2 regions of the Chroococcidiopsis sp. [FACHB-1243] genome follow, and region 2 is predicted to be linked to the other one. Evidence: riboswitches for the same ligand, from Rfam matches in the RefSeq annotation. Region 2 holds a riboswitch; the other holds the start of a gene.

Region 1 (15,171 bases), on a different contig from region 2:
TGGATTCAACATCGACTCCCCCTTGCGTAGAACCCAGAAGCAACGGACGGCGAGCAACTGCATCGATAACTATGGCTAGGTAAAACTCGCGATCGGAGTTGTATTTTGCCTCCGCTAGTAAAACTTCAGGAAATTCCCCTAAAATTGGTAAGTTGAAGATCGTTTGCGCCGCAGCGATCGCGTCGATCGTATTCGTGACGATCTTTACTCCCCCAGCTTTTCCCCTACCTCCCGTTCGCACTTGCGATTTGAGTACTACTGGATAGGGAATCTTCAACCCCTTCAAATCGCGGGGACGATCGATTCTTTGGGAAGGTAAAACTGGAATACCAATCTCGCGAAACCATTCTTTAGCTTGATACTCTAGTAGATCCATTTTTTGATGGTAGTAGGTAATAGGTAATGGGTAATGGGTAAGGAGGGATTAGGATTTAGCACTAAGGGATTGGGGTAGCGATCGAGAACTACCAACTACCAACTACCAATTACCAATTACCAATTCATTTATACTTCATCCTTCAAGCCTAAACGATGCTTTTGCCAGTCTTGCGCTACGAGGTTAATGCCATAAAATCGCTGCCAAAAGCGATCGACAATTTTAGTTGATAAAACTTTCGTCATCATAAACACCAAAAAATTTCCCCCTGTTGCTGCAATATAGCGCGGACGGGGATGAGAGTCTGTCAGTGCTTTAACAATTGCTTCTGCAACTCGTTCGGCACTCCAAGCACGGCTACTCGTGTGTTTCTCTAAATCTTTTAATTTTTCAAAAGCAGCGCGATAGGGGGTGCGTTCGGGGGTGGCTACCGTTGATTCTACAGCTTGGGCGGCGGCGGCAAAAAAATCCGTGCTGACTGGACCTGGTTCGATGACGCTGACTTTAATATTGAATGGTGCTAGTTCCATCCGCAAAGCATCGCTGAGTCCTTCGAGGGCAAACTTTGAACCGCTATACAAACCGCCAAACGGAAAAGCCATCCTGCCACCCAGCGAACTAATATTGATAATTCTGCCACCACCGCGATCGCGCATCAGCGGAATTAAGCTGCGGATCAGTGCTAAGGGTGCTAGCACGTTGATTTGAAATTGTCTGGCAGCAGCTTCGTGAGGAATGAGTTCTATGGGTCCCATCTGTCCGTAGCCAGCATTGTTAACTAAAGCATCAACGCGACCGAATTTTGCGATCGCGGCTTGGGCTAGGGCTTCAACTTGGTCAGTCTGTGCTAAATCTGTGGGAACGATGAGAACTTCTGCCCCTAATTGCCGACAGTGGCTAGCGACCTTTTCCAACTTGTCTGCATCTCTAGCTGCCAAGACTAAGCGAATCGTCTTAAATCGTTCTGCTAAAATTTTTGCCAATGCTGCCCCAATGCCAGTAGAAGCACCAGTAATTAATACAACTTGTTCGGATAAAGAAAGCATTTTTAGTCAATTTAACGAGCAACAATTAGGGCGAGACAGACAATCCTACCCTATGTTCTGCAAAGATTTTAAAGCGACGAGGGCAAACTTGTCTTATATCTGAGGAGACACAATTAAGGCAGCAGGGGACAAGGGAGACAAGGGGGACAAGGGAGACAATTCTGGTTCCACCAGCCATCAGTCGCAAGTCACAATTAATTCCGAATTCCGAATTCCGAATTCTCCCCACACCTTTTCTGTCTCCTTTGTCCTTTATCCTTTATCCTTTTACAGTTTCTCGCGCCAAGAACTTCTCTAGTTCGGTCAGCGCATCAGCATCAACTTTTGTTTGCATCGGGCAGAATTTGGGACCGCACATCGAGCAGAATTCAGCAGTTTTATAGATATCTGCTGGCAGGGTTTCATCGTGATATTCCTTTGCCCTGTCTGGATCGAGGGATAATTCAAACTGACGATTCCAGTCGAAATTGTAACGGGCGGTTGAAAGCTCGTCATCCCTATCTCTAGCACCGATGCGGTGTCTTGCCACGTCCGCAGCATGGGCGGCGATTTTGTAGGCAATTAAACCATTCCGCACGTCTTCAGCATCGGGTAAGCCTAAATGTTCTTTAGGTGTGACATAGCATAACATTGCCGTACCATACCAACCTGCCATTGCTGCCCCGATCGCAGAAGTGATATGGTCGTAGCCTGGAGCAATATCCGTTACCAGTGGTCCCAACACGTAAAAGGGTGCTTCCGAACACTCTTCCATCTGCTTGCGCACGTTAAACTCGATTTGATCCATCGGGACGTGTCCTGGTCCTTCTACCATGACTTGGACATCGTGTTCCCAGGCTTTACGAGTCAGTTGTCCCAAAGTTTTTAATTCTGCCAACTGTGCCTCGTCGGATGCATCGTGGAGACAGCCAGGGCGTAAAGAGTCACCTAAACTAAAAGACACGTCGTATTTCTTAAAAATCTCAATAATGTCGCGTAAGTGCGTGTACAGCGGATTTTGTTTGTGGTGGTGCAACATCCACCGCGCTAAAATACCTCCACCACGGGAGACAATTCCAGTAATTCGGTTTTTGACTAATGGCAAATGCTCGATTAAGATCCCAGCATGAATTGTCATGTAGTCTACACCTTGCTGGGCGTGTTTCTCGATGATGTGGAGAAAATCTTCCGCAGTGAGCTTTTCAATACTGCCGTGGACGCTTTCTAAAGCTTGATAAACTGGTACAGTGCCAATTGGCACGGGAGAAGCGTTAATAATTGCAGTGCGAATTTCATCTAAGTTACCGCCGCCTGTGGATAAGTCCATGACGGTATCGGCTCCGTATTTTACCGCTAGATTGAGCTTGGCAACTTCTTCATCTAAGTTGGAAGAGTTGGGCGAAGCACCAAGATTAGCGTTCACCTTACATTTGGAGGCGATGCCAATACACATCGGTTCCAAATTGGGATGATTGATATTGGCAGGGATAATCATTCTGCCCCGTGCTACTTCATCTCGAATCAACTCCACGGGTAAATTTTCCCGTCGGGCGACATGATGCATTTCTTCGGTTATCACACCTTTACGGGCAAAGTGCATTTGAGACACGTTATCTTGCCCGCGACGCTTCGCGATCCATTCTGTACGCATTTCGAGTTCCTCGCATAAACAGCTTCCCTCCGCTGGTATTACCCAGTCTCAGGTTCTAAGGGACTGTCTCAGCCTGGTTTCCCAGACACCCCTAGCTATGGTTGTCGATTGTATCACTTCTACCTAGCCGCAGTTTGTTAATTTTTGAGTTAATTAATTTTTTCTATGTATGCAAGCTAAATGATTGTTGGAGTAAAGCGAAAAATCGTAAAAATAATATTTGGCGGGAAAAGTACACCGTCTATTTCCGAAAAGATTAGACTAAAAATTAATAACCGATCGCTTCAGGATTTTATACGCGATGTTAGCTCCTATACTAAGTTTACTGGCTTACGCGAACGCTCCACCGATCGCACCCTACAATCCCAGCATCCGATCGAGCGATCGCAGCGTCCAATTAGTTAAGCAACAAAATAGCGCGATCGAACAGTTACTATCTACTAATGAATGTGAAGGATGTAACTTAGAAAATGCCGATCTTCAAGGTGCAAAATTGAGGGGCGCAAAACTGAGAGGTGCAAATATGAGAAATGCCGATCTTAGCTATACCAACTTAGAAAATGCTGACTTAGAAAATACAAATTTAGAAAATGCTAATTTAGCAAGTAGCAATCTTCGAGGTGCAAAATTAGAAAATTCTTACCTGAGATCTGTCGATTTAGACAATGCTAACTTGAATAATGCCAACTTAGAAAAAGTAAACCTGGAAAATGCCAATCTGGAGGGTAGCAGTCTTCGAGGTGCAAAACTAGATACTGCTTATCTCAGGGGCGTTAATTTTCGAGATGCCGATTTGCAACTCGCAATATTAGAAAATGCTAATCTTCAAGATGCTAATTTTCAACGGGCGATTCTCCGAGATGCTGTACTAGATGATGCTTATTTGGGAAATACAAACTTAAGAAATGCCGATTTACGAAATGCTTCTCTACAAGATGCAAATTTGCAAGGGGCAAAATTAGCAGGAACTAATCTGCGCGGTGCAGATCTTAAAGGTGTTTATTTACCTGATGGTATGAGAAATGAGTAATCTGAATCAACCAAATCTACTTCAAATACCTCTGCAAACGATCGCGCAACTTGCAATTTCACCTGCTCTAGTTGAATATCTGGTATCCATTGAGCTAAACTACCCACGGGTTTATCGGCAATCCCGCAGGGGACAATTTTACTAAAACCTGCCATATCGGGACAGACATTCAAAGCAAAACCGTGCATTGTCACCCAGCGACTGACTTTAATCCCGATCGCTGCTACCTTGTATCCTTCCAACCATACCCCAGTTAAACCAGGGACGCGATCGCCCTGCAACCCGTAAACTGCTAATACGCGAATTAAGACTTCTTCTAGCTGCCGCAAATACCAGTGCAAATCTTTGTGGTGGAATTGCAGATTTAAAATCGGGTAGCCTACCAGTTGACCGGGACAGTGATAAGTTACCTCTCCACCTCTTTCTATCCTATATACTTTTTCTGCATGTTTGTCAAGGTCGAATTGCAGAAAATCTAAACTAGCTCCGTGTCCTAAAGTGTAGACTGGCGGGTGTTCCAACAAAATTAAGACATCAGGTAAATCGGGATCTTGGCGGCGCTGTTGCAACAGATTTTTTTGCCAATTCCAAGCCTTAGCATAACAGACGAGTCCGTAATTATAAAGATAGCATTGATGGCGTTTCATGGAGATGACTACAAGCGATCGCAGAAAAATTCAAGCGTATTTTTTACCAAATTTTATTGCATTTGCGATTGACTACATCAAGAAATGTCAAGGAATGCGAAGGATATTAAAAAGAACTAAAACCTCTCTGTTTTCCAGAATACAAAGTGCTAACTTGAAAGTAGAAACACAAACACAGCAGGGAGGAAGGCTTTACCACCACGCCAGACTCGATGTGGAAGTCGAGATTCTACTAGGAAAAATCCCAGATCGCCCTCCAACTGGGAAATACCTGTAGTTTATCAGCAGGAACAAACCCTTTTCGACAGGAAGTGCGACTGGTAAATTTTCATCGCAAAATAGCGAAGTTGATAAACTAAAGCGTGGTGAAATGGTGACAAAGAGCGCACCAATCGATTGATTTCTGGAGTACTTAAAACACCAGAATTCGGGCTTTTAGTAAGTAGACACTGACAGCAAATTGTTGCTGCTTTGTATTTAACCTAACACAAATTTGGTTCGTATCCATCGGGAGAATTAAATATGAAGCTTGTGATCCATGGCAAAAACATCGAAATCACCGATGCCATTCGCGAGTACGTGAATCAGAAAATAGAAAAGGCAGTCAATCATTTTCAAACTCTAACCACTGAAGTAGATGTTCATTTGTCAGTAGCCCGCAATCCCAGGATCAACCCAAAACAAGCAGCGGAAGTCACAATTTACGCCAACGGAACTGTAATTCGGGCAGAGGAAAGTAGCGAGAACTTATACGCCAGCATCGATCTAGTTGCCGATAAAATTGCCCGACAGCTACGCAAGTATAAAGAAAGACTGCAAGACAAGAAAACTCAGCCAAAAACCAGCTTAGAGGCAGTAGAACCACCTGTTGTTACCGATCTGATTGGCGATCGCACTCCCGAATTACCTAGCGAAGTCGTTCGGACGAAATACTTCGCCATGCCACCAATGACGCTGAATGAAGCCCTAGAACAACTACAACTCGTCGATCACGATTTTTATATGTTCCGCAATGCCGAAACTGGAGAAATAAACGTCATTTACGAACGCAATCATGGCGGTTATGGCGTGATTCAACCCCGCAACGGCAACGGACACACGCACGGTAATGCTAAGAATGGTAAAGCCCAAACTTCGGTAGAAAAGCCACAGGTTTCTAAGTCGTAACTCCTAAGTTGGCGTTCTGCCTCTTACTTCTTACTTTTTAGCTGACTCGCTAGTCACAACAACTTTTGTAGAGACGTTACATGTAACGTCTCTACACTGTCTAAGCCCTACAATGGAATTAGGCGAGAAGTTGCTAGGAAGGTAGCGATGAGAGTACCACAGGCTTTCTTGACAAAATTCCGAGCTGCATTTGTCGGTGTCAGCATACTGATGCTAGGGATGCAACCTAGCTATGCTGTAGAAACGTTACCAAGGCAAGTCAAACCGCAAGAAAACTTACAGGTAGCAGCAACGCACAACAATCGAGGCGTAGAGTTAGCCGAACAGGGAAAATTCTCAGAAGCGATCGCGGCTTTCAATCAAGCAATTGATATTTATCCTCAGTACGAAAACGCTCACAATAATTTAGGGCTTGCTTTTGGCAATCAGCAACAGTACATCCAAGCAGAAAACGCCTTCAAACATGCTCTTGCCATCAATCCGCGTAATTTTGAAACCTACAATAATTTAGGAATCGCCCTCGGTAGTCAAGGCAAATTTGCAGAAGCGATCGCTGCTTTTCGACAAGCAATTCAACTCAAACCCAACGATCCAACCTCTTACCAAAACCTCGGTGTAGCATTTTGGAGTCAAGGAAATTTGCCCGAAGCACAAGCATCTTTGCATAAAGCCAAAGATCTCTACTCCACGCAAAACAACTCAACAGGCATAAGTTATGTAGAGCAGATTTTGCAACAGATGGAAAAGTAATGGGTAGTTGGTAGTTGGTAATTGGTAATTGGTCACTGATAACTGATTATATCGGCAGAGTCACCACAAAAGTCGTTCCTATTCCAACTTCACTAGTGACGCTAATCTCGCCGCCGTGCAAGTCCACACACTGTTTGACAATAGACATTCCCAAGCCCGTACCAGAGATATTTTCTACGTTACTACCGCGATGAAAAGAGTGGAAGAGTTGTTCTATATCTTGAGTAGGAATACCAATTCCTCGATCGCGGATGTAAAAAATTGCTTTTCCGGCTTTAATAGATAAGCTTAAATCGATGTCGCCGCCTTTTGGCGAGTCTTTGATTGCATTGGAAAGTAAGTTACTCAAAATATAACGGAGCAATTTTTCATCGACATTAGCAGTTATCTGTTGTGTTTGACTGGTAAAAATAATTGAGTGTTTGCTACTAGCACTCATTCGCATTTCTTCTACTAAGTCATGACAAAATTTTTCTAAGGATACTGGTGTGGGATTAAATTCGAGTTTTTCGGCTTCAGCTTTACCAATCAATAAAACATCATCTAACAATTGTGTCATGCGTTTGGTGGCAATTTGAATTCGATCGAGATACATGCGTTTTTTATCTTCTGAAGCGCGATCGCCAAATTGTTCGAGGAGCTTAGCTGACATTAGAATTGTCGTGAGCGGAGTCCGAAATTCGTGAGATGCTGTAGTAATAAATCGCGATTTCAACTCTACTAATTGTTTCTCTTTTTCTAAGGCGTAAATCATCTCAGCTTCGGCTAACTTTCGTTCTGTGATATTGCGAAATATACCACGGGTAGCGATTGGCTTACCATTGATAATTTTACAATTAATACTACCTGCAACCCAAACTTTCTCACCTTGTTTAGTTATAAATGCGGTTTCAATTTCCGAAATTTGTTTTCCTGACATGACTTCCCGAAAAGTTTTCTGGCAATGCTCTAAATTGTCGGGATGAATAACATCAAAAATTATCAAACGAGAAATTTCATCTTCACTATAATCTAAAGTTTCTTTCCAGGCTCGATTTACATATACTAAATGACCGTCCGGTGTAACACTTTGAATTAGATCGCTAGCATTTTCAAATAAATCTCTATAGCGTTCTTCACTTTCTCTTAAAGCCGCATCAGCTTGCTGACGCTCGTTAATTTCACGCTCTAACTTTTGATTAGTTCGCAATAGTTCTTTGGTACGCTCTTGGACTCTTTTTTGTAGAGATTCGTTTGCTGTCTGCACTTCTTGAAACTTTTCATTTAAAGCCACTGTCATGAACTGAAAATTACCAATCAACGAATTAATTTCTACTACCTGGCTAGTAGGAAATCGCATCAAATTCTTTTCTGGCAACTGAGAGGATAAATCTGTAGTTACGGTAGCTAACTGGGTTAATGGATTTGCTAATTTACGGCTGAGTAGTATGCCGCCAATTAAAACAATCAATACCGTAACTAGCATGAAAGTAAGGTCGTTGATGTAAGTTTGTTGTAGGTGGTCGATATAAGGTGCAGCCGGAATTTCTAAAATAAGTTTCCATTGAGAACGATCGCTCAGCGGCTGTTCTTTAACATATAGAGAGCGTCGCCAGCGTACCATCGCCGGAAGTTTGCCTTTAGGTGGTAACCATAAATATGTATTTTCAAAATATATATTCCCACTGGCTGTCTTTTGACTCAGCGACCGCATTTCTCCCCCACGCAGGCGATCGAAATTTTGCATCAGTTGTAATTTGGAATTGCTACTGGCAACGATCTGGTTATGAGAGTCGAGAAGAATAATTTGGTGAACTCTTTGAGAAAGCTGCGATCGCAAAAAGTCCTCTAAATAGGAGAGGTTGAGGTGAGCGTATACTACACCAGACAAGCGATTATTAGTTAGTATCGGTACGCCAATATCGATTTGGGGAATTCGTTCAGTCGGATGGATGTGAACGTTGCCTATAGTAGGTTTGAGACTAGTTTCGATCTGCTTTAAAGTTCTTACATGCTGTGCATCTAATTTACCAGGTGAAGTTAAGGCTGGATCGATTTGGGGTGCAGAGGCAACAATAGTATCGGTAGCATTAATAACTTGTAATAGAATTAATTCGGGATAAACTCGCTGTAGCAACTCCAGGCTGTGCTGTAATTATGATGAAGGCGCGTTAGCGTCCGCATTATTAGTAGCTAATTGACCGAGTTGAGATAAAACATTTAAATATTCGCGCTGGCGATCTGCCAAACCAGCTATCACCTCTTGAGCGGTATCTTTAAGTTCAACTTGAATTGTGTTGTGGATCTGTTGGAAAACCAAATTGCAATCTAAAACAACTAAAATTAGTGCAGGTAAAAAACAGGAAGTCGCACAAAGAGATAACAAAACCTGTCGCATGGATGGAGTATGCCTAACTTGAGAACGACTCACCCATCTAGAAATAGGTAAGTAATTAATCGTCAAGCTAGCGATAATAGAGTTAAAAATGCCATTGACAGACTGTTTCAACACCACTAACCAAGTTTGAGCCGAATCGACATGCAACAAGCGGGAATAAAACAGCCACACCAACGGAATACCTAATAGCAGCCAGTAAAAGACATCTAATAGCACTAAACTCTGTCTTTGGTTGCGCCACAGTAAACCAATAAATAATGCTTCGCCAATCAAAACGATCGCGGCGTAGGGATGATTCCAGAGAAAGAAAGTGTGTACGGAGGCGATCGCTGCGGCAATTGTTCCCCAGCGAATACCGAAAAAGCGCACTACTAATAAAACAGAAATACTACCAAACAAAAAATCTACGCCAAAAAAGAGCGGCAAGCTGAAATAATTACCTGCATACCCTGCCAATAGCAAAATCGCCATTGGCAACCACGAGCGTCTAGGAATTGGGGGTAGTAACATGGTTAACTTTTAGTTACTGCGGCTTTTTAGCATCGCCTCGTAGTAATTACGGGCAAAACCACTGTTGTTAGATTAGTCCAGTTCCGAAATTTTCAGGATGAGTAAAATTACTGATGAAAGCGATCGCGACCCAACTTGCAGCTATTGTCAGCCCAGAATCTGTCTTGGAATGGGAAGATATAGATGCGATGCGACAAGAACACATCAAGGGGGCGATCGCCTCCAGTATCGCACCTAGCTGCATTGTCTATCCCCAAACGACAGCCGAACTAGCAGCAGTCATGGCATATACCGACAGCAACAACTGGCGAATTTTAGTTTATGGTAGCGGTACAAAACTCAGCTGGGGAGGACTGGCAAAAAATATCCAGGTGCTTGTCAGTACCGCACGCCTAAACCGACTCATCCAACACGCTGTCGGAGATTTAACCGTAACTGTAGAAGCGGGGATGAAATTTGCCGATCTACAAGCAGTGTTAGCCCCTACAGGACAATTTCTTGCCCTCGACCCCACCGCACCAGAATCAGCTACAATCGGGGGCATTGTCGCCACGGCTGATACCAATTCACTCCGACAACGTTACGGCGGCGTGCGCGATCAACTACTAGGTATTTCCTTTGTCCGTGCTGATGGAGAAATTGCCAAAGCTGGGGGACGAGTCGTTAAAAACGTCGCTGGGTACGACTTAATGAAGCTATTTACAGGTTCTTACGGCACGCTAGGCGCGATCGCCCAGGTAACACTACGGGTTTACCCCCTACCACCCGCATCGGGGACGGTGACGCTGACAGGCACAGCTGAGGCGATCGCCCAAGCGACATCTAAAATCAGGAGTTCGGCGTTAACTCCCACCCAAGCCGACCTGCTATCTTCTCATCTAGTCACTACCATAGGAATAGGTCAAGGATTAGGATTAATGGTTCGCTTCCAAAGCCTGAGTGCTAGCGTCCGAGAACAAACCGCACGGCTAGTAGAAATGGGACAACAATTGGGATTGCAAAGCACCACCTACTCAGATGCGGACGAAGCTAACTTATGGCAACAATTACAAGTACAAATACGTTCTCCTCAACCAATGCAAGCAGTTACTTGCAAAATAGGAGTATTACCAGCAACTGCTGTTGCAACTTTGCTCTATTTAGATCGGATTGCGCCAGAATCGGCGATCGGTACAATCCATGTTGGTAGCGGTTTAGGAGTTATCAGATTTGACAATACTAATGTCAAGGCAAACACGGTTTTAAGTATGAGAACTCACTGCCAAAATCAAGGAGGTTATTTGTCTGTTTTAGAAGCCCCAGCAGTATTTAAGCAGCAGCTTGATGTCTGGGGTTATCGAGGCAATGCTTTAGATTTAATGCGACGCATCAAGCAACAGTTCGATCCAAAAAATGTTTTGAGTCCGCAAAGGTTTGTCGGCGAGATTTAATAAACATTAGTTAATTGTTGATAGTTAATTGTCGATCGCTGTCAACCATCAACTATCAACTATCAACCATCAACCACTATGCAAACTTCAGAAAATCCTTTAAATCATCATTTACTAGATCCAGAAACAGGGTCAATTAAGAATTTAAAAGGGTTCGATCCACAACATCCCCCCGATCCGAAACTCATCGATACCTGCGTTCACTGTGGCTTTTGCCTATCTACTTGTCCTAGTTATCGCGTCATTGGCAAAGAGATGGATTCGCCTAGAGGTCGAATCTACCTGATGGATGCAATTAACGAAGGCGAAATTGCCCTCAATGCCGCTACAGTGGAACACTTTGATTCTTGTTTGGGATGCCTTGCTTGCGTCACCACTTGTCCTTCAGGGGTGCAGTATGACAAATTAATTTCTGCGACTCGTCCCCAAGTAGAACGCAACTATCCTCGTAGTTTAGGCGATCGCCTCTACAGAAAGCTTATTTTCTCCTTCTTCCCCTATCCCCATCGCCTGCGGTGGATGCTAGTGCCTTTATTTTTGTATCAATTGTTAGGCGTGCAAAAACTCGTCCGCGCTACCAAAATCTTGAAATACATTTCTCCTAGATTGGCGGCGATGGAATCAATCTTACCCAAAATTACGCTGAAATCTTTTCGGGACGATTTGCCTACGGTAATTCCAGCACAGGGAGAAAAGCGCTATCGGGTAGGAGTAATTTTAGGTTGCGTTCAACGGCTATTTTTCTCCCCGATTAATGAAGCTACTGTCAGGGTATTAACAGCAAATGGCTGTGAAGTCGTTATTCCTAAATCTCAAGGCTGCTGTGCGGCGCTACCGCATCACCAGGGACAAGAAGAACAGGCGAAAGCACTAGCCAGACAGATGATAGATGCTTTTGCCGATACAGGCGTAGATGCGGTCATTATTAACGCTGCTGGCTGCGGTCATACTTTGAAAGAGTACGGACACTTATTGCAAGACGATCCAGAATATCGGGAAAAAGCACAAGCATTTGCAGCCAATGTCAAGGACGTACAGGAGTTTCTCGCTACTGTCGGCTTAACGACAAAACTTTCACCCCTATCTGAAAAACCTTTAACTTTGGTTTATCAGGATGCTTGTCATCTGTTGCACGGGCAAAAAATCAGCGTCCAACCCCGTCAGTTGTTGCGACAAATCCCAGGAGTGCAGTTGCGCGAACCAATCGACGCAGCTTTGTGTTGTGGCAGCGCTGGAGTTTACAATATGCTGCAACCAGATGTTGCCGATGAATTAGGTCAGCAAAAAGTTCAAAATTTATTAAATACAGGTGCGAATTTGATTGCATCTGCCAATCCTGGTTGTACGCTGCAAATTAGCAAGCATTTGAAATTACAAGAGAAAAAGATTTCTGTCATGCATCCGATGGAATTGTTAGATTTGGCAATCCGAGGCATACAGTTATCAGTGACCAGTGACTAGTGAAAGCGTGACTAGTGACTAGACTCAACTCTTGTCACTAGCTATTCACCAATGACAAATGACGAATGACAAATGACAATCTTCACAGAGATTGCGATCGCCTACCCAAGTTTGGATTAAACTGTATCCAAAACCAAGCGAATGTTGCGTATACCGCGATCGCAGCTACGATAACTTTTACTTTGTCCCATAACAGTTGTTTCTGCCACAGTTCTAGATTCAGGAAAAATGAACTGTAACCGTTGACGTTGATTCCACCGAATGGCGCGATCGCACCTACTAAGGAAATTAGAATTGAAACTGAGGCGATCGCGAGAAAAATTCCTCGCAGTAGTTTTGATTTTTGGATGGGTTCGAGAACGTGAGTTAACGGCACGCACGCTAATAACATAATTGAAGCGAACCATCTGACTCCATAACTATGACCGCTATAGTTATTGCTACGAAAAATATAAAACATTACGTAAGCTAGACAAATTGCAGCAATGAATAAATACTCTTTCTTATATTTAAAACCTGGTTGCATTATGGCTCTACTCCAACCATAAATTGCAAATAATAAAATTGGAGTATAGGATAGCAGCCCTCTACTACCAACAAGCATATGAAAAGCATAAATAGCGAGACTCTGTAAATCGTGTCCTACCAATCCTGAAAGATTACCTGCACCAAAATAAGAGCCTGGATAGTCCCATAATTTAGCATTCATTGCTGGAGGAATGATACTGCCAGAAGTATAAAGATTCAACCATACATACAGCAATATGACGGGAATACAAGCCAAAACGAAAGAAAGTTTAGCTCGATGACTCCGATCGAATAACAAAATAGAATACAACGGAATTAAGGCGAACATTGTAATATCAGTACTACCAGCAAAAGCAATAAAAAATCCGGCGATCGCGGCATTTCTTACTTCGTGTCGTCTGAGTAATAAAAAGTAAAAGCTGAAGAGTAAAAGACTGCCACTAAAAGCATGGTTGTTAAAAACAATTGAATATGGTAAAATTAGCGTTCCCGCCCCCGCAAGCAGCAGCACAATATTTGTCCACCACTCGTCAATCCGAAAAAATTTGAAAATCTCGTACAAGCAAACTAGTCCTAAGCTGGACATAACGCCCATGATTAGAACTGTTAATAGAAAGTAGGTTGCAGATTGATGCGTGGCAATAGTCAGACTAAAGACAGATTTTAGAAATAAATAAAATACCGAACTATACAAAGCCATAATTGGTGGCTTGTCAGAATAAAAATGATTTTGATAGAAATATTTATCGCCAGTCCAGATATAAGTAGAGCGATCGATACTAAAAGTGTGAAAGTCCACCAATGACTCAATCGTTGCCATTCTGGAAGCATCGTTCCAAGAATTGGTTTCTAATTTTGTTAATATTGCAACCAAAAATAAGAATGCAAAAAATATCTGCATTCTTTTCACAACAACTTTATTTAACATCATGAATCAATAATTTTGACTTTTTTATATGGCTTCTCGCTCTAGTAGCAAAGTCACGGGACCATCATTATCAATAAAAACATGCATCATCGCGCCAAACTCTCCCGTTTCTACTTTTAAACCACTGTCGCGTAGCTTTTCCACAAACAGATTGTATAGGTTTTTCGCTGCTTCTGGTGCAGCCGAGCGATCGAAGGAAGGGCGGCGACCTTTACGACAATCGCCATACAGAGTAAACTGACTGACAACTAAGAGTTCGCCATCGATTTCTGTGACGGATTTTTGCCAGCGATCGTTCCCTTCCTCTGCACCGAATAGACGCAATTCCAAACATTTACGCGCCATCCAGTCCAGTTCTGCTTCCGTATCAGTATTGGCAATTCCCACCAGCAAGTTTAAACCCCGTCCAATTTTGCCAATAGTTTGTTCGCCAACGGTGACGTAAGAAGATTTAACTCGCTGAATGATGACGCGCATAACAAGGGAATCGAGAGTAGAGAGCGATCGCCATATTACTATTGTTGTTTGCTTTGAGTCATTTGTCCGATTAACTCCAATACCCTTTGCTCGAATTCTTGAGGAGAGACTCGTCCTTTGGTCAGAAACTCCGTATGTCCTAGCTTGAGCCGATTTCGCTCCGAGTGGTCGAGGTCTTTGGCAGAATAGACGACTAAAGGAATACTGTAAAGGCGATCGTGTTGATGCAGCCACTCAACGACACCAAATCCATCCACTTGAGGCAGAATCAGATCGAGAATCAGTAGATCGGGTTTGATTTCTTGACTTAAACGAATTGCCTCGCGTCCATTTTTGGCAAGAAAAGTTTCAATATTATGACTTTTAAGCAGTGCAAGCAAAAGTTCGGCTAACTCGGCATCATCCTCAACCAGCAATACGCGGACTGGTCGAGCGCTTTTAGCTAGAGCTAGCTGGAGAGAGTCAAACAGCGAGTTTTCATCAACTGGCTTACTCACCCAAGCGCTCGAATTTTGACTGAGCGGACTCTGACTAGGAGCGCAAATACTACAAATGACGATGGGAATGTCTTTCGTATCCGATCGCTCTTTCAGCTTTGCCATTACCTCCCAGCCATTCATTTTTGGCATCAGCAAATCTAGTAAAATTGCATCAGGATGTAAGGTAGCAGCAGAGGCGATCGCTTCTTGTCCAGAATGCACGACGACCGTGCGATAGCTTTTATTCTCCAGCAAGGTTTGTAGTTCAGTCCCAACATGAGGATCGTCATCACAGATAAGTATGAGGGGAGAAGAGTCAGAAGTAAGGAGTGAGG
Region 2 (15,171 bases):
CAAAGAAGCATTTGACGATCTTACTCAAGCCATTAATCTCAATCCTGAGTTTGCAGAAGCTTATATTTACCGCGCTCATGCTAGAACTTTAACAGGAGATAAAAAGGGGGCATTGGCAGATTTTCAAAAAGCTATAGACATTTATAAGGCTAGAGGAAGAACGGACATAGCCGACATGCTTCTAACACCATTACAGGCACTAAAAAATGAAATTGAATGGGGTGACGAATAATAGCTAATTTTAGCCTAGCTAGAGGTACTTAATACTATGTCTGCCATCATATGCAACATTAATCCGTATTCCAATCCTTCTACAACTGCTTGATAAGAAGCTTCTAAAATATTAGGAGAAACACCAACGGTCGTCCAACGCTGATGACCGTTTTTTGATTCTACTAAGACGCGAGTTTTTGCTGCCGTACCGCTGTGTCCGTCTAAAATTCTGACTTTGTAATCGCTCAATTCAAACTGAGCAATTTGTGGATAAAAGTTAACTAAAGCTTTTCTCAACGCCCTGTCTAATGCTGCTACAGGACCATTTCCCTCAGCGGCTTCAAGAATGTCTTGACCGTTGACAGTTAGTTTAACAGTAGCGAGGGCATTAGTATTCGTTCGCCCTTCGACTAAATCGCAGTGAACTTGAAAGCCTTTAATTTCAAAAAATTGCTGTCGTTTACCCAAAGCCTCGCGCATGAGGAGATCGAAACTGGCTTCGGCGGCTTCAAACTGATAGCCTTCACTTTCTAATTCTTTCAATCGTTGCAGAATTTGTCGCGCTGTGGGGTTATGTTTATCTAATTCAATCCCAAAAGTACGGGCTTTAGCGACGACATTGCTAATTCCTGCTTGGTCAGAAATTACGATGCGGCGGCGATTGCCAATTCGTTCTGGTTGGATATGTTCGTAGGTGAGGGGATTGCGTTCTACAGCCGAGACATGAATGCCCCCCTTATGGGCAAAGGCAGAACGCCCTACAAAAGGTGCGTGTTCGTCGGGGGCAAGATTGACAACTTCGCTGACAAAACGACTGACTTCAGTGAGTTGAGGCATTTGTGCGTCAGCAAGACATTGGTAGCCGAGTTTGAGCTGTAAGTTAGGGATGAGAGAACAGAGGTTAGCATTACCGCAGCGTTCTCCATAACCATTGACCGTCCCCTGTACCATCTTCGCCCCTTCCATCACAGCTGCGATCGCATTGGCGACAGCTGTATCGGAATCGTTGTGAGTGTGAATGCCTATTTGGGGAATTGGTAGGGGCGCACAGCTGTGCGCCCCTACAGAAATAAATGAGGCTACGTCGCGGACAATGGAGCTAACTTCATGTGGGAGAGTCCCGCCGTTGGTGTCGCACAGGACGAGCCATTCTGCGCCAGAGGCGATCGCGGCTGCTAGCGTTTTTAAGGCATAATCGCGATTGTGTTTGTAGCCATCAAACCAGTGTTCGGCATCGTAAATGACTCGTCGCCCTTGGCTGCGAAGGTAGGCAACTGTATCGCGAATCATCTCTAAATTTTCTTCCAGGCTGCACTTTAGCCCCTCTGTAACGTGGAGATCCCAAGATTTACCAAAGATCGTTACCCAACGAGTCCCAGCAGCCAGAATCGCTTGCAGGAGTGAATCTTCAGCCGCACTGACATGGGGACGACGGGTAGAACAAAAAGCAACGACTTCGGCTTGTTTGAGGGGCTCTTCCTTCAGATGCCAGAAGAATTGTACATCTCTAGGATTTGCCCCAGGCCATCCACCTTCGATAAAGGGAACGCCCAATTGGTCTAGCTGGCGGGCAATGCGTAATTTATCCTCTAAGGATACAGACAAGCCTTCACGCTGCGTACCGTCGCGCAGGGTTGTATCGTAAATCCAGATCTGGTTTGGATTGGAGGCAGGGGGTAATGCTTCGGTCATAGGGAAAGAACAAACACAGGAAAGCTCGAACTCTAGAAAGCGATATTCTGATTTTAGGTAGAACTAAATAGCGAAGTCGCTAGCTAACATGAATATGGTAAAGGTAATTGCTCAGGGTAAAACAATTGAATGCGATCGCGGCGCTAATTTACGACAAGTCTTGCTTAAGCATGACATTGAGTTGTACAACGGTGGCGCTAAAGTTATCAATTGTCACGGTATTGGCAGTTGCGGTACTTGTGCGGTGTTAGTTGAAGGCGAAGTTTCCGAGCCAAATTGGCAAGATAAAACCCGTCGCTCCCTTCCTCCCCATTCTCCCACGCGCAACTTAAGGTTAGCGTGCCAAACAAAAGTTTTAGGTGATGTAAAGGTAACAAAATTTGACGGCTTCTGGGGACAAGGTACGGAAACTGTGTGGAATTCGGAATTATAGAAAGTGAAAGCTGAGGGGTTTATTGATGGAGATGAAGATCTGCGTTTTTCCTGTCGATGTGTTATGTAGCGAACTACTATGACAATAGGGATAACATGAGAAGCTATGCACATTTTCCGCTTATCCGCGTGCTAGGATAGTCAACCATAGCTAGGGGTGTCTGGGGAACCAGGCTGAGATAGTCCCTTAGAACCTGAGACTGGGTAATACCAGCGGAGGGAAGCTGTTTATGAGAACTCAAGATATATACAGAATGGCTGGCGAAGCATTGCGGGTAAAAGCGATCGCTCGTGTTCTCGCCTCTTGCCTAACTCACAAATGACAAATGACAAATGACAAATGACAAATGACATTTTAATTATTGGTGGCGGGGTCGTTGGTTTGGCGATCGCCGTTGAGTTAAGATTGCGCGGTGCATCTGTCACTTTACTTTGCCGCGATTTTCATGCTGCGGCAAGTCATGCAGCGGCGGGAATGCTAGCGCCTCAAGCCGAACAACTCCCTCCAGGGGCAATGTTAGATCTGTGTTTGCGATCGCGATCGCTCTACCCCGAATGGACGCGCAAGCTAGAAGAAATTAGCGGTAAACCAACAGGTTACTGGGCTTGCGGAATTTTAGCTCCAGTTTATCAGCAAGAAAAGGGGGACAAAGAAGCAGAAGGGCAGAGGAGCAGAGGAGCAGAGGAGCAGTCTAAAATTTCCCGACTCCCGACTCCCGACTCCCGACTCCCGACTCTCCCCGCACACTGGCTAGATTGTCAAGCAATCCACCTCTACCAACCAGGATTGAGTGAAGCCGTTGAGGGCGGTTGGTGGTATCCCGAAGATGCTCAAGTCGATAATCGGGCTTTGACTTTGGCTTTATGGTCGGCAGCAGAATCTTTGGGCGTAGATTTGCACGATGGAATTGCTGTTGAAGGCATTTTACAACATCAAGGGCGAGTTATTGGCGTTCAGACTGCAAGTGGTAACTTCCCAGCCGATCGCTATATTCTGGCATCTGGTGCTTGGTCGTCAGAGTTGTTACCTTTACCCGTGCGTCCGAAAAAAGGGCAAATGCTATCGGTACAAATACCAGATAGCGATCGCGCTGATGCGACTCTCCAGCGGGTTTTATATGCCCCAGATGTCTACATCGTGCCGCGCCGCGAACGCCGCATTATTATCGGTGCTACCAGTGAAGATGTAGGATTTACCCCTTGCAATACCCCAGCGGGAATTCAAGCTTTACTGCAACGTGCAATCCGCGTCTATCCCCAGTTACAAGATTATCCAATTCGCGAATTTTGGTGGGGTTTTCGTCCTGCGACTCCTGACGAACTACCCATTTTAGGAAACAGCCCTTGCTCGAATCTTACCTTAGCCACTGGTCACTATCGCAACGGCATCCTCCTCGCACCTATCACCGCCAAGCTAATTGCTGACTTATGCGAACAAAAATTAGATCCTTTGCTAGAGAGTTTTAGTTATTTGCGGTTTATGAGAGGGAGCAGGGAGCAGGGAGCAGGGAGCAGGGGGGAGAAGAGAGAGTCGCCCAGCTGAGGGAGCTGAGGGAGACATTGCCAACTACCAACTACCAACTACCAATTACCAATTATCAATTACCAACAATTTACAAATGCAAACCTTAGATCTATCACAGCAACAGTCTCTCGATCGCCCTTTAGTTATTGCCGATCGCACTTTTTCTTCCCGCTTGATGACTGGTACTGGTAAGTATCGTAATGTAGAAGAGATGCAGCAAAGCGTGGTTGCTAGCGGTTGTCAAATTGTCACCGTTGCCGTGCGGCGAGTGCAAACGAAAGCACCTGGACATGAAAATTTAGCTGAGGCTTTGGATTGGACAAAGCTGTGGATGTTGCCCAATACTGCTGGTTGTCAGACGGCGGAAGAAGCAATTCGCGTTGCTCGTTTGGGGCGCGAAATGGCGAAGGTTTTAGGACAAGAAGATAACAATTTTGTCAAGTTAGAAGTGATTCCCGATCCAAAATATTTGCTGCCCGATCCGATTGGGACTTTACAAGCAGCCGAACAATTGGTGAAGGAAGGGTTTGCTGTATTACCTTACATCAACGCCGATCCGATGCTGGCGAAACGGTTGGAGGAAGTCGGCTGCGTGACTGTGATGCCTTTAGCTTCTCCAATTGGTTCTGGACAAGGATTGAAAACAACGGCAAATATTCAAATCATCATTGAAAATGCTGGCATACCAGTGGTGGTAGATGCGGGTATTGGTACGCCTAGCGAAGCCGCGCAAGCAATGGAGTTGGGGGCAGATGCTTTACTGATTAACACGGCGATCGCTCAAGCTAAAAATCCTCCAGCCATGGCACGCGGCATGAAACTAGCCACTGAAGCCGGACGACTCGCCTACCTCGCCGGACGGATACCAATCAAAGATTACGCGATCGCTAGTTCCCCCCTCAGCGGCACTGTCACGAGCTAAAGCGGCTGTGCGCCCCTAACGACTCCCGCATATGTAAATTTTCTTAACTAAAGTATGAGAGTATTTCTACCATTTTTTGTTAAAGTTAAGCAAAGTAAAGAGTAGAAAGGACTTGATTCATGCCCTATACCACCGAAGAAGGCGGTCGTTTAAATAACTTTGCTGTAGAACCCAAAGTTTATACGGCAGAACCACCAAGCAACGCTCAGAAGCGTAACTATGTTATCGGTGGTGTTGCAGGTGCAGTTTTGGTTGTGGCTTTAGTATTCGTTGCCGTGGCTGTCTCTAGCGCCAGTTAATATCGAAAGTTTTTGACAATTCGATCCATTATTTTCGCCAGATGCTCGACATAGCGTTCGCACATATCATATAAGGCGAGCCAGCTAGAGAGTGAGAAAGCATTTGGGCGAAATTTTTATTTTTTAGTTTCAGTAGTAAGATGGGCAACGCCCACCAGGCAATTGCTTTTGTGGGCTTTGCCCACTCTACACCTCTGGCAGTATTTATATGTATGATTTTTATTTAAAAAACTAGAGTGCGATCGCTACCTTTTTACCAATAGTTCAGTCAACAATCGCTGTTAATGTCAATTCAAGCAGGCAAACTTTTTGCCTTCCCATTTAACTCACTATCCTTGTCGAGAGGAAGAAATTTAACTAAATTTCTGCTCTCGACGTTACTATTATGTAACTTTGCTGTGAATATCAGTATCTGTCTGCGGCATGATTAAATCGTAAGAAGTTCTGTCACCAAGTCCAATCTTTTTTGCGACAATACAAACTCTGCCCCTACGATCGTATCCCCAAGGATAGAAAATGTCGGACAACCTCAGAAGTCAAGTCGTTACCCAAGGCGTACAGCGATCGCCTAACCGTGCTATGTTACGGGCTGTCGGTTTTGGCGATGCAGATTTTACTAAACCCATCGTTGGTATTTCTAACAGTTACAGTACCATCACTCCCTGCAACATGGGAATTAACGATCTTGCCCAACGTGCTGTAGCAGGAGTGCGTAACTCTGGGGGAATGCCGCAAATGTTCGGTACGATTACCATCAGCGACGGCATTTCAATGGGAACAGAAGGGATGAAATATTCCCTGGTATCGCGGGAAGTAATTGCCGATTCAATTGAAACTGTCTGTAACGGACAGAGTATGGATGGAGTCTTGGCGATCGGCGGCTGTGATAAGAACATGCCAGGGGCGATGATTGCTATGGCACGGATGAATATCCCTGCAATATTTGTTTATGGTGGGACAATTAAACCCGGACACTACAACGGCAAAGATTTAACAGTTGTCAGTGCATTTGAAGCTGTAGGACAATACAGTGCTGGCAAAATTGACGAAACAGAATTAATCGAAGTCGAACGTCGCGCTTGTCCTGGGGCTGGTTCCTGTGGTGGAATGTATACGGCAAATACAATGTCTTCTGCGTTTGAAGCAATGGGAATGAGTTTACCCTATTCTTCCACAATGGCAGCGGAGGATGCAGAAAAAGCCGAAAGTACGGAAAAATCAGCTTTTGTTTTAGTTGAAGCAATTCGCAACCAACTTTTACCCCGCCAAATTCTCACTCGTAAAGCGTTTGAAAATGCGATCGCGACGATCATGGCTGTGGGTGGTTCTACCAATTCTGTTTTACACCTGCTGGCGATCGCCCATTCAATAGGAGTAGAACTCACTCTAGATGACTTTGAAACCATTCGCGCCCGCGTTCCAGTCCTATGCGATCTCAAGCCGAGTGGTAGATATGTAGCAACAGACTTACACAAAGTCGGCGGAATTCCCCAAGTGATGAAAATGTTGCTCGTACATGGTTTATTACATGGCGACGCGCTGACAATTACCGGACAAACCATTGCTGAAGTTTTAGCTGATGTCCCCGATACTCCACCTGCAAACCAAGATGTGATTCGTCCTTGGGAAAATCCCCTTTATGCTGAAGGACACTTAGCTATTTTGAAGGGAAATTTGGCTACAGAAGGTTCGGTGGCAAAAATTACAGGGGTGAAGCTACCAAAAATTTCGGGTCCAGCGCGGGTATTTGAATCCGAGGAAGCCTGTCTAGCGGCAATTTTGGCAAAACAGATCCAAGCAGGTGATGTCATCGTCGTGCGCTACGAGGGACCCAAAGGTGGTCCTGGGATGCGAGAAATGCTAGCCCCTACTTCGGCGATTATCGGCGCTGGCTTAGGAGATTCGGTGGGATTAATCACTGACGGGCGTTTCTCAGGTGGAACATACGGTATGGTCGTCGGTCACGTCGCCCCAGAAGCCGCTGTAGGAGGTGCGATCGCCCTGGTGCAAGAAGGAGATACAATTACCATCGACGCTCGTTCCCGTAGCTTACACCTGCACGTATCGGATGAAGAATTAGCCCAACGTCGCGCTAGTTGGAAGCCCCGCCCACCACGTTATACTACAGGCGTGTTAGCAAAGTATGCCAAGTTAGTATCTTCTAGCAGTCTCGGTGCTGTGACGGATCTGGGTCTGGGTTGATATCGAAGCGAATTCTTAAAGCGGATGGCAGAGGACAAAACCTACGATCGCGGAATGATTACTTGAACTCTGCGATTTGTCCGCTGTCCTTCTAGATTGTCCGAACCGTCTGGATTCACATTTAGTGCAGCAGGTTGGCTCTCGCCATAGCCTTTAGTCCGCAAGCGTTCGGACTCTATGCCTTCCTTGCTAGCAAGCCACTGGGCGATCGCAGCAGCGCGACGCTGGGATAGCTTCATGTTATACGCATCGCTGCCTTTCGAGTCTGTATAACCGTTGACCTGCACCATAACACTACCGGATTGTTGAATCAGGCGAGCTAACTTCTCTAACCTTGGAACAGCATCGGGACGAATATTAGCTTTGTCAAAATCAAACAGCACATCAGCTGGCAGATCGATAATTGTTTCCGACTCTGTAATACGACCATCCAAGTCAGCAACCAGTCCTTCCAGATCGCTAACATCACCTGTTAATTGACTACCGGAATCCGGAAAAGATAAGGCGCGTTCTCGTTCCTGCTTCAACGGCTCCGGTTGTACTTGCGCAGTAGCAAACTGCTGTACTTGTTTCGGATTAACTGACTCAGCAGTAGAAGCATCACGAGATTTCTCGATCGGCTCATTGCAACTTGCCAACATCATCGCAGAAACGCTGAAAGCCGCTTGGAGGAGAACGTATTTCATGGTCGTACCGATATACCGTCGTAAGGACCTACATCGGGAATGTTAATCGAAATAGTCTTTGTTCCGGCAGGCGGTGCAGGAAACTTAAACCACGCCACCTTAGACTTTTCGACGCTAGAAAAATTTCCCAAATCCACGATTGTTTTGTCCCTCTTTCCCAAAGGCGATGCCAAGTATTGACCAGATTCATCTTTAAGCACGCCATAGCGTTTTGCTGTCGCATCATCAATATAGCTAACCTGCTGAATCGGCATCTCGACATTGCGGGTGTATGCGTTGGTTGGGTTGCGATAGAGCAGTTCGACAGTGAGAATTTTTCCAGTGATGCCAGCACGCACGAGGTCAACTTCTAAACCCCCTGGTCCCGATCGCGTCTGGATCGGTTTAGGCTTCGAGTTCTTACTAAGCGTTATTAACAATGTTTTAGCTGACGCTGAAGTTATACTTGCAAGCCGGACACCTGTAAAATTTTCTGGTTCTTGAGCAGCCGCAACACTCGGCTGAGTTGCTCGTGCGTTCAAAGTATCTATTTGACACCCACAAATACTAGTAGAGAATATTAGGCAAGAGACTAAAATAACTTTGCATGTTTTCATAGTAATATTTCCGTTGCCTTAGATATCAATACAACCTACACTGATTCAAGCCATCCAACCGTCGTGTTTAGCGGCGACCAGAAAATTATAAATGAAGCGAGAAAACTTTTACACGTCCGCTATCTAAGTGCAAATCTTATTTGAGTAACACTAGAAACATCGAAAAGCTCCGATTGCCCCTACAAAGCAATGACCATGCAGAAATTCGTTCCCATTAACTGGACGTTAATTCAACAGCGCCTCACTCCATACTTATTTTTACTACCAGCGCTGCTCGTTCTAGGATTAACAGTCTTTTATCCTGCCCTGCAAGCATTTTACTTGAGCTTTACTCGTTACGAATACGACTTAACCCAAGCACCTGAATGGATTGGTTTTGCTAACTTTGAGCGTTTGTGGCAGGATAAAGTCTTTTGGCAAACTCTAGGAAATACAATATTGTATTTGGCGATCGCCGTGCCGATTTTGGTAGCAATTCCTTTGGTTTTGGCGATTTTAGTTAACCAGAAACTACGGGGAATGCACTGGTTTCGCGCTGCCTATTACACCCCAGTTATTATTTCTATGGTCGTAGCAGGGATTGCTTGGCGGTGGTTATATGCTCAGAATGGATTGCTGAATCAATTATTGAAACAAACTGGAATTTTAACTAGTGGTATACCCTGGCTGACTAGTCCCAGATTCGCCCTTTTTAGCGTCATCGCGGTGACAGTGTGGAAAGGACTAGGATACTACATGGTCATCTATTTAGCTGGGTTACAGTCGATTCCAGCAGAATTATACGAAGCCGCTACGATCGACGGTTCCGATGGCGTGCGCAAACACTGGGATGTTACAGTGCCATTAATGCGACCTTACTTAATGCTAGTAGCCGTCATTTCTGCCATTTCCGCCACCAAGGTTTTTGAAGAAATCTACATCATGACCAAAGGTGGACCCCGCAACAGTTCTAAAACTATTGTTTATTACCTTTACGAGCAAGCTTTTGGCAGTAGTTTAGATATTAGCTACGCCTGCACGATCGGTTTGGCAATGTTTCTAATCATCTTGGTTTTGTCAATTTTGAATCTGAAACTGTCGCCGAAAAATTAGCAGTGTAGAGACGTTACATGTAACGTCTCTACTTTTTCTAGCAATTAACTAACGACAAAGGGACTAAAAACAACCCAAAATACCAAGACGATCGCGGCGAGGATGAAACTCGATCTAACATTGAGATTGTGCGATCGATGCGAACCAGCAAACTTCTCCAACTCTGCGTCTGAGTGTTGGAAGATTTCCAGTTGTCTCTGGTTTGGTGCAGCACTGGTTAAACTGACAAGTACCAAAATGGCAATAGAAATGACAAACAGCAGAATCGCGAAGTGTAAGAAATTGATCGTGGCATAGACTACTAAAGGTCGCCAAGTTATCCAACCTGCTTTGACGGCGATTTCGGCGATAAATCGAATTGCACCCAAAATAAAACCAGTAATTAAGGTATTGAAAGCCGCCCTACCAGTAGCGCGTTTCCACAATATCCCCATCAAGAAGACAGCAGCAATTGGTGGTGAAACGTAGGCTTGTACGGACTGGAGATAGACATAAAGCTGATTGCTCATCAACCCGATAAAGGGAAGCCACAGCAAACCAGTCACTACCAATAGAATAGTTGAAATTTGTCCGGCTCGCACTAACTCGCGATCGCTTGCCTCTGGTTTCCATTTTTGGTAGAAGTCCATCACAACTAGCGTGGAACTACTATTAAAGACGCTGGAAAGAGAACTCATCAACGCCGCCAGTAACCCAGCTACCACTAATCCTTTAATTCCAGGCGGGAGGAGATTATTCACCATCGTGGCATATATCCGGTCTGGTTCCACGTCGGGAAACAGAATTCTCCCGGCGATCCCTGGTAAGACAAGGATAAATACGGGTAGAAGTTTTAAAAATCCAGCAAAAATTGTCGATCGCCTTGCGACTTCAATATTAGGTGCGGCAAGGGTACGTTGGACGATCATTTGGTCTGTACACCAATACCACAAACCTAAGATGGGTGCGCCGAATAAAATTCCCGTCCAGGGAAAATCGGGATGATTGATGTCTTTCCACAAACTAAAAAAGTTGGGATCGACTTTTTGATACAAAGCACCGAAACCACCCACATCAATAATTGCTGTCGCAGTTAAGAAAATTCCCCCAGCAATCAGAATAAATGCTTGGAAGAAATCAGTGTAAATAACTGCCCTTAAACCGCCAAAAATTGTATACGCACCCGTAGCTACAATCAAGGCGATCGCGCCTAGCCAAATATTCCAGCCTAAAATTGTTTGCAGAACGATCGCACCTGCATAGACTGCTACGCTAATTTTTGTAAAGACATAAGCAATTAATGAAATTGCGGATAAATAGGTACGGCACTCACGATTAAAACGCCTTTCTAAAAACTCCGGCATCGTAAATACACCAGTGCGGAGATAGAACGGCACGAATAGCCAGCCTAATAGCAACAGCATAAAACAGGCAATCCATTCAAATTGCCCCACTGCTAGACCAGAACTAGCACCGCTACCTGCTAATCCAATGAAGTGTTCGGCAGAAATATTACTAGCAAATAGACTTGCACCAATTGCTGCCCAACCAATAGTTCCACCGCCCAAAAAGTATGATTTGCTAGTCGCTAAACTTTTCTGACTCGACCAATAACCAATCGCCGCTACACCTACAAAGTAAGCAACGAGAAACACGATATCTATAGCAGCCACCGTCTTCTCCTACAAATTTAAATTTTTTTAACTAAACGTCGAACGAAAAGTTGTGTGAAGAAAAATTAAGAAGTAGGTGCGGGAATGTTCCGAACACCTACTTCTTAGATTTCTCGTAGTTTGTCGATCCCTAGCCGCAAAAAGCTGCGATTTTTAGTGAAGACTAAATTTTGTTTGATTGTTATCAGTCTTGGGTTAGATATTTTCTTAATACCAAAACTCATAATAATTAATCGTAGAAATATTTTGGACTCTTGGACAAAGTAATTTAAAATTCGTAATCAAATTTTTGAATTTTTCTTAAGTTAATCCAAACTCATCCATAAGATATATGACTGTAGCTAGATGCTCGATGATATGCTTGATTTATTAAGATGTAAAGCTGCTAAAAAACAGCTATTGTTGAGCCTAAAGGTTTTCTCTTTAGACTAAATAAAAGCAGGGTAAAATTTTTTGTAAAAAATAAAGTGAGTGGCGAACGGATGAACACAAAATTGCCGCACGCTAGATTGTTTCTGGCTGCGAATTTAGTAGCGGCTTTAGTAGGAATGAGTGCGGAAACTACCTTAGCATTGCCGCTAGAAAATAGTATGGCTCAAGTTACGTCAGTATCTCAACTATCAGACGTGCAGCCAACAGATTGGGCATTTCAAGCTTTGCAATCTTTGGTAGAAAGATATGGTTGCATTGCCGGATATCCTGATGGAACTTATCGAGGCAATCGCGCTTTAACGAGATATGAGTTTGCAGCAGGATTGAATGCTTGTTTAGATCGAGTCAACGAACTAATTACTACAGCTAGTGCGGATTTAGTAACCAAAGAAGACTTAGCAACATTACAACGATTGCAAACAGAATTTGGTACGGAACTAGCAACTTTGCGCGGTCGAGTTGATAGTTTGGAAGCGCAAACAGCAGAATTAGAAGCCAATCAATTTTCGACGACGACAAAACTTAATGTCAGTTTAATTACAGCAATTACAGATACATTTGGCGATCGCATAGCTGGAGATGAGGACGATTCTAATACGATATTCGGCTATCGTTCGCGGATGAATTTTGAAACGAGTTTTACCGGACGAGATTTACTACGGACTCGTTTGGAATTTGGTAACTTTGGCGATATGGAAGACGTGTCGGGTACGAACATGACACGGCTTAACTTCGATACGAACACCGATAACGATGTAACTGTACCGCACTTGTTGTATCGCTTTCCCGTTGGTTCCAACCTCACCTTTACTGTAGGTCCCGCCGGAGTCGGTTACACCGATATTACAGATACTCTGACTCCTCCTAGCATTGCCGATGATAGCCGAGGTATTCCCTCTCTGTTTGGCGAGTACAGTCCCCTGTATCGTCGCGGTGGTGGTGGTGCGGCGGTGAATTGGGAGATTGCCGAGAGTTTAACTTTGACTCTAGGATATTTAGCTGGTAGTCCCAGCGATCCTGGTGATGGTGCTGGTTTATTTAACGGTACGTATCACGCCTTAGCGCAACTCGCTGTAGATGGTGATTGGGGTGCGGCTGGTGTTGCTTACTCGCGCAGTTATAACCCGGCGGGAGTCGTGGATCTCACTGGTAGTACGGGTAGTTTGCTGGCTAGCGAACCATTTGGAGATGATATTGCGACATCCGCAGACATCTTTGCTTTTCAAGGTTTTTATCGCTTTTCACCCAAGTTTCAATTACATGGTTGGGTAGGTTACATCAGTGCGAGTGCCAACGGTTCGGGTTTGAGTGCGATCGCCGATGGTAGTGGAGGAACTATTGCTAGTACTGTTGAAGATGGGGATAGTGCAGATCTTTGGTATGGTGCTGTGGGTTTAACTTTCCCAGATGTGGGGGGTGAAGGTAATTTACCAGGAATTTTGGTTGGTTTACCTCCTAGAGTGACAGATAGCGATGTGCGCGATGAAGACGATACTTCATATCATGTTGAGGCTTTTTATCGTTTTCAAGTTAACGATTATATTTCTGTGACTCCTGGTTTTTGGGTTGTATTTAATCCTGAAAATAACAGCGATAATAGCAATCAATATGTTGGGGTAATTCGGACGAGTTTCAATTTTTAATCCCCAATCAATTTTGTTGAACCTGTAGGGGCGGGTTTTACCAAAGATCTTCACTCATAAACCAAGAACTCAATAAACCCGCCCTTTAGATATGATATGGTGATGAAGAATTTTTGATAGGTTAAGATTGTCGCGCAAAGACGCAAAGGCGCTAAGAGAAATCTTGGTGTCTTTGCGTTTTTTCGGATATAGTATAGTAACACTGAGATTTAACAGTATTTACTTCTGTAGGTGAGAAACCCCGAAGACGTTAGACGCGATCTGCTACAGCTAATTCAAGACGCACAACATATATCTCCTAGACTCGCATCTAGACTAGATGAAATGAGGCGCTGGATAGCTCAAAAAAAATCTGGTTTTTTGATGCGAAAAAAATATGTGATGCAGCTACTCGAGGAGTTGATAGCAGATGTGTCTTTTTGGCTTAATATCCAACTTTTAACTGAAGCAGAGAGAAACACTGAACTTGCTCAATTGTCACCCGTAGAAAGATACTGGTATGAATATTTATTTCCAACTTGGTTTAATGAAAAAGATCCAAAACTAAACCTTTGGAAGAAAAATCTGATGGCAGAAAATTTTAGTAGAAGTGATGCTGCTTTTGTTAATTTAATTTGTTCTGAAATAGAATTTTATGGCGGATATACTCTGAACCCATATATTGCTGATTTGTCAATGGCAACAGATTTAATTACCTGTTCAACAAAGGAACTAAGCCTGTGCGTTCAATTAACAACTCTTCGAGAAAAACTTTCAGATGAAAAGCAGCATGAGTGGGAGTCAACATTGAAATATTGGAGAATTCAGCGCGGACTCTTCATTAGTTTTAATTCAGTTAAAGCCCAGATTGAGGTAGAAATCGCTAGCTCTATACTCAGTAATAGCGACTTATTACCCGAACAGTGCTACCGTAGAATCAATATAGATTTATGAGGTCATCGTGACCAGTCAGCACGATACAATTAGAGAGCAAAGCATGAGGAGAGCAAAAGAAGCTCTCCAAAAAGCTAGGGCTTTAAGACATAGTAGAAGAACTCTTGGCGAAGATGGGATTTACCAACACGTAGAAGATGTAGATGGTAACTGGCTAGAAAATTGGTCTGACGAAAGCAATCCTGCTTTAGGTATTGCAGGTAATATATCTCCTAACGGGCAAAACTTACCTACGCAGACAGATTGAGTTGAGATCGCCCCAGATTGTTAGTCTAAGGGCGATTTGCACTAAAATCTCTCAACTCCAGCAAACTCTTTAATATCAGTCATCTTAGCAGCTTCCCCACAGGTGCGTGGAGTCGGGAAGATCTTGCCGGGATTAGCTAAACCTTTGGGGTTAATCGCTTCCCTGACATATTGCATCGTTTCTAAATCTGCTTCAGAAAACATGTCGGGCATAAAACATTTCTTATCTGCACCAATGCCGTGTTCGCCGGAAATACTACCACCAACTTTAACGCAGAGTTTCAGGATCTCTCCCCCCAATTCTTCTACTTGATGCAATGCCCCTGGTACGGAATTATCATACAAAATTAATGGGTGAAGATTCCCATCACCCGCATGAAATACGTTGGCAATTTGATAACCATACTGCTGGCTTAAATTTTCAATTTCTTGTAAAACAAAGGGCAGTTGAGTCCGCGGAATCACACCATCTTGGACGTAGTAATCGGGGCTGAGATGTCCGGCAGCGGCAAATGCTGCTTTGCGTCCTTTCCACAATTTGAGGCGCGTTTCAGGATCGCTAGCCGTAGTAATTCCCCTTGCACCATTTTTCAAACAAATATCGCT

The links. A riboswitch is a leader RNA that binds a small molecule or an ion and turns the genes downstream of it on or off. The one in region 2 is predicted to bind thiamine pyrophosphate.
Region 1: linked by a shared signal. The riboswitch ahead of thiC (phosphomethylpyrimidine synthase) and the one ahead of thiO (glycine oxidase ThiO) in region 2 are both predicted to bind thiamine pyrophosphate.

What each region holds. Positions count from the first base shown of each region.
Region 1 covers NZ_JACJQX010000047.1:2,947-18,117, forward strand. Annotated here, with positions in the region: gene H6G17_RS26585 (succinate--CoA ligase subunit beta) at 1-376, opposite strand, end outside; gene H6G17_RS26590 (SDR family oxidoreductase) at 505-1,422, opposite strand; gene thiC (phosphomethylpyrimidine synthase) at 1,682-3,052, opposite strand; TPP riboswitch at 3,060-3,155, opposite strand; gene H6G17_RS26600 (pentapeptide repeat-containing protein) at 3,354-4,082, shown strand; gene lipB (lipoyl(octanoyl) transferase LipB) at 4,052-4,729, opposite strand; gene H6G17_RS26610 (hypothetical protein) at 4,728-5,006, shown strand; gene raiA (ribosome-associated translation inhibitor RaiA) at 5,252-5,896, shown strand; gene H6G17_RS26620 (tetratricopeptide repeat protein) at 6,044-6,646, shown strand; gene H6G17_RS26625 (ATP-binding protein) at 6,693-8,762, opposite strand; gene H6G17_RS26630 (hypothetical protein) at 8,781-9,533, opposite strand; gene H6G17_RS26635 (FAD-binding oxidoreductase) at 9,647-10,963, shown strand; gene H6G17_RS26640 (heterodisulfide reductase-related iron-sulfur binding cluster) at 11,042-12,424, shown strand; gene H6G17_RS26645 (hypothetical protein) at 12,507-13,853, opposite strand; gene dtd (D-aminoacyl-tRNA deacylase) at 13,905-14,357, opposite strand; gene H6G17_RS26655 (response regulator) at 14,396-15,171, opposite strand, start outside.
Region 2 covers NZ_JACJQX010000035.1:56,160-71,330, reverse strand. Annotated here, with positions in the region: gene H6G17_RS33560 (hypothetical protein) at 1-232, shown strand, start outside; gene cimA (citramalate synthase) at 247-1,905, opposite strand; gene H6G17_RS23570 (2Fe-2S iron-sulfur cluster-binding protein) at 2,000-2,338, shown strand; TPP riboswitch at 2,481-2,576, shown strand; partial or broken gene thiO (glycine oxidase ThiO) at 2,678-3,793, shown strand; partial or broken gene H6G17_RS23560 (thiazole synthase) at 3,990-4,784, shown strand; gene H6G17_RS23555 (ssl1498 family light-harvesting-like protein) at 4,904-5,083, shown strand; gene ilvD (dihydroxy-acid dehydratase) at 5,600-7,285, shown strand; gene H6G17_RS23545 (OmpA family protein) at 7,327-7,971, opposite strand; gene H6G17_RS23540 (hypothetical protein) at 7,968-8,492, opposite strand; gene H6G17_RS23535 (sugar ABC transporter permease) at 8,757-9,659, shown strand; gene H6G17_RS23530 (sodium/solute symporter) at 9,704-11,311, opposite strand; gene H6G17_RS23525 (iron uptake porin) at 11,794-13,386, shown strand; gene H6G17_RS23520 (hypothetical protein) at 13,711-14,319, shown strand; gene H6G17_RS23515 (hypothetical protein) at 14,363-14,566, shown strand; gene glcD (glycolate oxidase subunit GlcD) at 14,608-15,171, opposite strand, start outside.